DNA from 4 places in the Serratia sp. AS12 genome. Region 4 is predicted to be linked to each of the others. Evidence: predicted binding sites of a transcription regulator. Region 4 holds the regulator's gene; each other region holds the start of a gene.
The links. Region 4 encodes Fur, which represses iron uptake genes when iron is present. Its sites were predicted from a motif close to ATAATAATGAGAACNACTATCAA; they were not measured.
Positions count from the first base shown of each region.

Region 1: the regulator Fur is predicted to act here: its motif matches at 1,217-1,239, upstream of SERAS12_RS14985 (siderophore-interacting protein).
Region 2: the regulator Fur is predicted to act here: its motif matches at 913-935, upstream of fepD (Fe(3+)-siderophore ABC transporter permease).
Region 3: the regulator Fur is predicted to act here: its motif matches at 819-841, upstream of SERAS12_RS18065 (isochorismate synthase).

Region 1 covers NC_015566.1:3,198,295-3,200,489, reverse strand. The annotation lists gene SERAS12_RS14985 (siderophore-interacting protein) at 354-1,172, opposite strand; gene chaB (putative cation transport regulator ChaB) at 1,302-1,529, shown strand; gene SERAS12_RS14975 (gamma-glutamylcyclotransferase) at 1,791-2,195, shown strand, end outside.
Region 2 covers NC_015566.1:3,856,729-3,858,923, forward strand. The annotation lists gene entS (enterobactin transporter EntS) at 1-822, opposite strand, end outside; gene fepD (Fe(3+)-siderophore ABC transporter permease) at 957-2,030, shown strand; gene fepG (iron-enterobactin ABC transporter permease) at 2,030-2,195, shown strand, end outside.
Region 3 covers NC_015566.1:3,854,354-3,856,548, forward strand. The annotation lists gene SERAS12_RS18065 (isochorismate synthase) at 1-783, opposite strand, end outside; gene fepB (Fe2+-enterobactin ABC transporter substrate-binding protein) at 983-1,942, shown strand; gene entS (enterobactin transporter EntS) at 1,929-2,195, opposite strand, start outside.
Region 4 covers NC_015566.1:1,324,952-1,327,146, forward strand. The annotation lists gene SERAS12_RS06125 (glycosyltransferase) at 1-451, shown strand, start outside; gene fur (ferric iron uptake transcriptional regulator) at 658-1,104, opposite strand; gene fldA (flavodoxin FldA) at 1,427-1,966, opposite strand.

The DNA.
Region 1 (2,195 bases), 1.9 Mb from region 4:
AAACAGCGTGGACCCGTCATCGCTGACTGCCGCAGTACGGCAACTCGCGTATCCAGAATGTTTACCCGCCGCCTTTCACGCTGCTGCATTGTTGACCGCAGCTTGAAATCCATTGGGCATATTTATATTTAATAATAATAGGATACACCCAGTGTCTTGTGTCGGGTAATGATGTGATGTTGTGTTACTCGAAAAAGCAATTGCTTGCTTTGTGTGACAAGGTTAACAAAAAAACCGCATCTGATGCGGTTTTATTTACTTACTTTTACGTAGTGGGATTAACTTTTCGCATCAATGGCGCGTAAATTGCAGTTATACACGCATTGTATGGTTAATAAAGGGAAAAATTCCCATTAGTCGTCAATATTATCCATGATTTCATGCCGTTTATTATGATAACCCTCTTCATTTAACCCCTCACGCCAGTAAGGCACGGCATAAAGCTGATTACGATCACATTGGCGATCGCGGCGCAGGTAGCGGCGCAGCTCGACCACCAGGCGATCTTCACCCGCCAGCCAGAACTGGGTGGCGGCCTGCGGCAAGGATAATGCGCAAAATTGGGTTATCAGCTCCGGCGTTTTTTCGGTGCCGCCGATAATCCAATTCAGCTCGACGCCGGCAGGTTTTTTCATGCTGATAACGTCGGCGGCAGTATCCACGCGGATAAAAGCATGGCCTTCGCTGCTCGCCGGCAGCTGTTCCAGCAACGCGGCCAGCGCGGGTAAAGATGAAGGATCGCCGGCCAGGCAGTAGAAATCGGCTGGCGGCAGCATCGGTTTGGGGCCGCCAGGGTTGCTGATGCCAATTTTGTCGCCCGCTTTGGCCTGGCGCGCAAAGTTTACCGCCGGGCCGCTATGGTCGTGGATGGCGAATTCGATGTCGATCTCGGCCAGTTCCGGGCGCACGGCGCGCACCGAATAGGTGCGAATAATCGGGCGTACCGCGTCCGCTGCCCAAACCGGGCCGCTAGCGGTCAGCGTTGGGAGATCCGGTTGCTGTTGGCCTGCGAGCGGCAGGAAAACCTTGATGTGCGCGGCAGCGGCTTGCGCCGGGTAATAGCGCAGGTCTGGCGCGCTAAAGGTGATGCGACGCAGGTGCGGCGTGATGTCACGGACAAGGGCGACTTCAATCAGGTAAGGCGCGCGTGAGCGGGGGGCATCGGTATTCACGGTGATCTCCTTATGTTCGTTTGGCGCCGAGTATATCATGTCATTTGATAATGAGAATCGTTTGCTAGTTGAGGCGGCAGGCGGTATTGACTAGGCTTATAGATTAATACGTCGTTATGGAGAAAAATGATGCCGTACAACAGCAAGAGCGCCTTGCCTGACAATGTGAAAAATGTGCTGCCGGATCATGCACAAGAGATCTATAAAGAAGCGTTTAATAGCGCCTGGGATCAATACAGTGATTCTGATGACCGCCGCGGCGATGACAGCCGCGAAGAAACGGCGCATAAAGTCGCCTGGGCGGCGGTAAAGCAGATCTATCGCAAAGGCGACGACGGCCATTGGCACAAAAAGTGACCTTAAAACCCAGCTTCGGGTGCCGGTAAAATCACAATATCTGCATAGCTACGCATACAATTAATATTATTGCTTCCGCGTACAAATACTTTTTCACTTTATCTACGTTTTGAAACTTGATTGCGGATCGAGAAAAGAATAAGGTCATTATTATCGTGGAGTGACTATTGAATTAATAAAATTCCGCATCCAAAAAATAAAAATTCCAGAGATCGCAGTGGCGAGGGAGTAGGAGTAGCCTATTCCCAGGAGGTTGTTAAGATGTTAACGCGAGATTTTCTGCAAAAGGCAGATTGCAAAACAGCATTCGGCACAATTGAGGAGTCGCTGTTACTGACATCAGAGCAGCGTGCGGCCTCGCTGAGTTGTACTTTATCCCGTCGTCCAGATAACAGCCCGGTGTGGGTATTTGGCTATGGTTCACTGATGTGGAACCCGGTATTCGAATCCGAAGAAGTGCGGCCGGCTACGTTGCAGGGGTGGCACCGTGCGTTTTGCCTGCGGTTAACCGCCGGACGCGGTACCCTGCATCAGCCTGGGCGCATGCTGGCGCTGAAAGAGGGCGGCCATACTACCGGGCTGGCGTTCCGCTTGCCGGAAGAGAAGCTGCGCGAAGAGCTGGAACTGCTGTGGAAACGCGAAATGGTGACCGATTGTTACCTGCCG
Region 2 (2,195 bases), 2.5 Mb from region 4:
GCCAATCGCCGCGCCGAGCGGGACAGCAGAATACATAAAGCCCAATTGCGCAGCGCTGACGTGCCACATGCCGGACATCGCCGGATATAACACCCGCACCGCACTGGCCATGGTCAGCAGCGCGCCGATCAGCGCCACCATGCCGATTACCCGGTTGCGGAACAGGAAGCCGAAACCACCGACCAATGCGCGCAGCGGGTGTTCGCGCGGTTGTGGCGGCGGTGCCAACTGCGGCAGACGCAGCAAGGGGATCAACGTCAGTAAAGTGCCCAACGCCGCCAGGCCGTAGTTCCACATCACGCCGGAGTGAGCGATCACCAGGCCTCCTATCGCCGGCGACAGGATCGAGCCAAAACGCACCGTCAGCATACTGATGGCGCCGGCCTGGACGATGTTTTCACGCCCCACCAACGCCGGCGTGGCGGCCAGCAGCGCCGTCACCCCGACCGCACCGAAGAAACCGTCCCACACGGCCAGCAAATAAATCGCCGTTAACGAAGGGGTCGGCAAGGCGGCGTTCAGGCACAGCCCGATAAAGCCAATGCCGCAGGTGGAGCGAGCAAACAGGATCAAACGGCGGCGCTCGTAGCGATCGGCCAACACGCCCCCCATCAGCAAACCGGCAAACATACCGCTGCCCGCCAGCGTCACGGACAGCCCGACCAACAGGGTCGAACCGGTCAACGCCTGGATCTGAACCGGGATCGCAATAGCCATCAATCCCAGCGCCAGAATGGAAATAAAACGCGCGCAAAATACGGCACGAAACGCGCCATTGGTCTTAAGCAGGCCAAAATCCAGCAAAATAGAGGGCTTACTCATCAGCTTTCTCACCACAACTTAGGAAAAGGGACAGCGTCTGTGCTGCAATAGCGAAGGGAGTCATGGTAACATAGATGAAAGCAATCAATAATGATAATAAATATCATTTATATTCAATTAAATAACGGATTGTTATGTTACGGACTACACGCAATGGCACACCGTCCATTCCAGCCCCCAGGGATCGTCTTATTAGCGGCACTCCCCACTCATTTCGTCGCAAACTATCGGGTTTGCTGCTTGCCGTTTGCGCGCTGTTGGCCGTGATGCTGCTCAGCCTGTCGCTCGGCGCTAAATCCATCCCATTCGATACGGTTGTCCAGGCGCTGAACGGTCAATGCCGTGGAGCGGATTGCACCATCATTACCGAAGCCAGATTGCCGCGCACGCTGGTGGGCGTATTGGCCGGCATTGCGCTGGGCCTGTCCGGCGTATTGATGCAAACCCTCACCCGCAACCCACTGGCCGATCCGGGCATTCTCGGCGTGAACGCCGGAGCGGGATTTGCCGTGGTACTGGGCATCACCTTCTTTGGGGCCGCCGAGGTTAGCCAATACCTGTGGTTCGCCTTTGCCGGGGCGATGTTCGCTGCACTGCTGGTCGCGTTGATCGGCGCTCTTGGCGGCAGCAGCCTGAACCCGGTCCGCCTGACGTTGGCCGGTGTCGCGCTGGCGGCGGTGCTGGAGGGAATGACCTCAGGGATTTCTCTGCTGAATCCGCTGGTGTTCGATCAACTGCGGTTTTGGCAGGCCGGTTCGCTGGATATTCAAAATATGCAGGTGGTGCGTACCGTCACCCTGCCGATCCTGCTGGGCACGCTAATCACACTGTGGATGAGCAAATCGCTTAACAGCCTGAGCATGGGCAGCGAATTGGCCACTGCGCTGGGCACCGGCATCGTCCGCACCCAATTGCTGGGCCTGCTGGCGATCACCCTGCTGTGCGGGGGCGCCACCGCCGCCGTCGGACCGATTGCTTTCATCGGCCTGATGATGCCGCACATTGCCCGCCGGCTGGCGGGATCCGAGCTGCATTGGATGCTGCCGTGGACGCTGGTATTGACCCCCATCCTGCTGCTGAGCGCCGATCTGATTGGCCGCTTCCTGGTGGCCGGCGAACTGCGCGTTTCCATCGTGACCGCCCTGATTGGCGCACCGCTGCTGATCATGCTGGTGCGCCAACGCCATATGTTCAGGAGGCAGCGCTAATGTCGATGTTGGCTGCCCGTCTGATGACCGATCAAAAATTGCGTGCCCTGTCGCGGCCGGCGCTGACCGCGTCGATACTGGCGCTTGCCTGCGGGGTACTGGCGATTTACGCTCTAGGTTCCGGTTCCCTTTCGCTTGACGCCACGCAGGTGATCGACGCTCTCC
Region 3 (2,195 bases), 2.5 Mb from region 4:
CAATACCTGGCGCATGCCTTCGGTGACGAACTTGTGCTCATAAAGGTCTTTGTCCGACACCAATAGCTGTTGGCTGATTTCACGGTCCCGCTGCGGATCGGCATCGCGGCGGGCAGAGCCGGCCAGCGGATTGGAATGGAACTGCGCGCCGGATTTACGCAACAGCAATTCCGGGCTGGCGCCCACCAGCGCCCCTTGCTCAAGCGGTACGTGGAAGTGGAAACCGTTAGGGTTCTGGGCGATGATGCGCGCCATCAGCGCCTGGCGATCAACAGGTTCGCGGGTTTCAATCTCCAGCAGGCGCGACAGCACCACTTTATCCAACCGGTCGCCACGGGTCGCCTGCACCGCATCGGCAACCATCTGCATGAAGGGCTGCTGGGCAGGCACTTCGGTTTGCCGGGTAATTTCCGGCAAGGTGTCCTGCGGCTGCGTTACGCCGGCCAAAAAGGCATCGCGTTCAAACCACTGAGTTTGCTGGGGAATAAACAACACTGAAGGTTGATGAGTATCAAAAGGAATGGCGCCACAGAGTACCGGGTTCTTCACGCCGGCCAGTTTCGCTTCGGCGAAAGCGTGCCGTACTTCTCGCTGAAACTCCCCATTCACCTGGTCCCCGCCCGCAGCGGGCAGCGTGATTTTGGCGAAGCAGCCTTGCGTACTCAGGCTACGGAAAGGAGAGGTAAAGAAGAAGCCCGAGGTGGGCGAAACGCCTGCAGTATTCAGTTCGCTCTCCTTGCTTTGCGGTTTCTTTTGGCCGGCACCCTTTACAGTCACGCTCATCGGTACTCCATTTCTCTTCGTGAATGATAACAAACATAATAATGATTATCATTTATGTTTGACCGCGTTAAAGTACCCTTGGAAATTTGCCATGTCAATAATTGTAAACAGCTCCTCTCCTCTTCATCGTGGTAGAAAATCAGCAGCATAAATTATATAAATGATAAGTATTACTATTTAAAACCTAAGGACTTTCTTTATGAAGAAGAACCTGATCTTCGGCCTGGCACTGTTCGGGCTAGCGGCAATCAGCGCCGCTCACGCCGCCGATGCCAGCTGGCCGCGTAACATTGAAACCTCACGCGGCGTGATCACCCTCAATCAGCCTCCTGCCCGTATCGTTTCTACCAGCGTTACCGTCACCGGCACCCTGCTGGCCATCGACGCACCGGTCGTCGCCAGCGGGGCAACCACGCCCGGCAGCCGTCTGGCGGACAAACAGGGATTCTTCCGTCAATGGAGTGACATCGCCGCGCAACGCGGCGTTAAACGCCTGTACATCGGCGAACCCAATGCGGAAGCCATCGCCGGTGTTGCGCCCGACCTGATTATCATCTCGGCCACCGGCGCCGATTCCGCCCTGCGCCTGTACGATCAGCTCTCTGCCATCGCCCCGGTGCTGGTGGTCAATTACGACGACAAAAGCTGGCAAGAACTGGCCGCAGAACTGGGCCAGGCCACCGGGCATGAAGCCCAGGCGCATAAGGTCATTAGCGATTTTGATGCGCGTGAAAAAGCGCTGAAACAGCGCATGACGCTGCCTGAACAGCCGGTCTCCGCGTTGGTGTTTGGTTCGGACGGCAAAACCGCCAATCTGTGGACCGCCGACTCCTCTCAGGGGCAGATGCTTAAACAGCTCGGTTTCACCCTGGCGGTACCGCCCGCCAAATTGAACAACAGCCGCAGCATGGGCGTGCGTAAAGACATTATTCAGTTGAGCGGCGAGAACCTGGCGGAAGGCCTGAACGGCCAGACGCTGATGCTGTTCGCCAACGGCGACGCCGACGCGCAACGCCTGCTGGCCAATCCTTTTCTCGCTCACCTGCCGGCGGTGCAACACAAACGGGTTTACGCGCTGGGCAACGATACCTTCCGGCTGGATTATTACAGCGCCGGCAACTTGCTGACGCTGTTGGAAAAACAGTTTATTTCTCGGTAGTCTCGCTGGCGGGCTGGAGCTTTTCGCCCTGCCCGCCGCTGCCCACCTGGCGCAAACCGCGCATGGCGAAAGCCAATACCACACCCAGCACCGCCACCCCAAAACCAAAACGGGTCGACGTCATCGCCGGCAGCATTAACGCCCCCATTGCCCCCAGCAGTAACGCCCCCAGCGCATCGCCCACGACGTTTTGCGCCGTCCACAGGCCATTGATGCGCCCCAGGAATGCGTCCGGCGTCAGGTTCTGAATCAG
Region 4 (2,195 bases):
GTCGCTGCAGCAGGCGCAAAATATCGACCCCTATCTGGACCTGATTACCCTGGCTTACGATCGGTGCGGGGCATTTATCGGTTTTTTCACTGCGGCGAGTCTCGACGAGTTATATGGCGTTAAGGCGAGCTATCTATATCGCGATGAAATGAAGCCGCTTGATGAGGCCTACGACGATTTTGTGCACAGCCAGTGCGGTGCGGACGATTACTTTGTCTGTAGCCTGGCCATCGAGAGCCGATTCCGCGGACAGGGCTATTTTAACCCAATGTTTGCCCTGATTAAGCAGCAGGCGCAGCAGCGCCGGGCGACACATATCGTGCTGTGCGTATGGCAACGCAGCGATGCCTGCCAAATCTACCTGAACCAAGGGTTCCGCGTTCGCGGCGTTTTCGACTATGCCTGGCCGATTTTCTTCGATCGGCTGCTGTTTCTTGAATATGCATTGTGACGAGTTTACCCATCCGCGTGTCGGCGGGTGAGTTGACGGTGACGTGAGCGTAAGTGGGAAGTGAGAGAAGTACCGTGGAGAAGTGCCGCTGCAATTGTTGTCTTTCAGATGTGATTTTCCCCGGGCCTGTCCGGGGATTTTTTTGCTCTCACCTGGAGGCATAAAAAAACCGCCGTTAAGGCGGTTCTCAATGCCGGTTGAGGGCATTATTTTTTGTCGTGCAGGGTGTCGTTTTCGCGGCAATCACCGATTTCACAGTGACCATACAGGTAGAGGCTGTGGTTGGTGAGCTTGATGCCATGCTGCTTGGCGATATCACGCTGACGCACTTCGATAGACTCATCGCTGAATTCGATCACTTTGCCGCAGTCCAGGCAAATCAGGTGATCGTGGTGATGCTGTTGGGTCAATTCGAACACGGACTTGCCGCCTTCGAAGTTGTGACGGGTCACAATCCCGGCATCATCAAACTGGTTCAGTACGCGGTAAACCGTCGCCAGGCCAATTTCTTCGCCCATGTCGATCAGTTTTTTGTACAAATCTTCCGCACTGACGTGATGGCATTCCGGATTTTGCAGTACTTCCAGGATTTTGAGTCGCGGAAGCGTGACTTTTAGGCCGGCCTTCTTCAATGCGGTGTTGTTGTCAGTCATGCGGATTCAGTCCTGTTACTATGCTAATCAAGTTGAGGCATTCTTGCCTGTGGCATCGGTCGGCACAAAGAGTTAATTGCGTGTCATTATAGAACCGGTTGCCCTAAATGGAAACCGCCGGTTGTTAACAAAGATATCATGGCACAATTGCATGTTACACACGCAACGTCTTGATGGATGGGATAAACCGATATCTCAGTCTACCTTGACGATGTGGGAAGTTACAAACATGTAGCTTCTATTGCAGAAATCCGTGCTGCCGATGAACGGCCCTGCTGGCAACACTATGCACTTTGCAGGGCTTTTGTTCAACCTTTGAGGGTTAGCCGACGATATCGGCCAGGCTCAGTTCTTCGCTGATCTGCTTCACCCAGGCCGCGACGCGATCGTTGGTCAATTCCGGTTGACGATCTTCGTCAATCGCCAGGCCGATGAAGAAATTGTCATCCGCCAAACCTTTCGATGCTTCGAAATGGTAACCCTTGGTCGGCCAGTGGCCGACAATCGCGGCGCCGCGTGGCTCAATGATGTCGCGGATGGTGCCCATTGCATCACAGAAATATTCCGCATAGTCTTCCTGGTCGCCACAGCCGAACAGCGCAACCAGCTTGCCGTTGAAATCGATTTCTTCCAACGTCGGGAAGAAGTCATCCCAATCGCACTGGGCTTCGCCGTAGTACCAGGTAGGAATACCCAACAGCAGGATGTCGAAAGCTTCCAGATCCTCTTTGCTGCTTTTGGCGATGTCGCGGATTTCCGACACCTCTTTGCCAAACTGCTGCTGAAGAATTTTCTGGACCATCTTGGCAATGTTTTCGGTATTGCCAGTGTCGCTGCCAAAGAAAATGCCTACATTAGCCATATCGCGTATAACCTTTAAATTCAATTAATTGCATTGCACGATGTTAGCGTTGAACGCGATAACACCGATTAAAATGATGACATGGCAAGAATCTGCCTCTTACCGGTAAGTGCGTATCATGCCAGAGATTTACCCCGGGGTTTTATCGCGTTTATGCGATGCCGGGAGGAATAAAACGGTGTTGATCGGTGTCATCCATAACACCGCGCCGCATGTGCGGCTGCAAAGA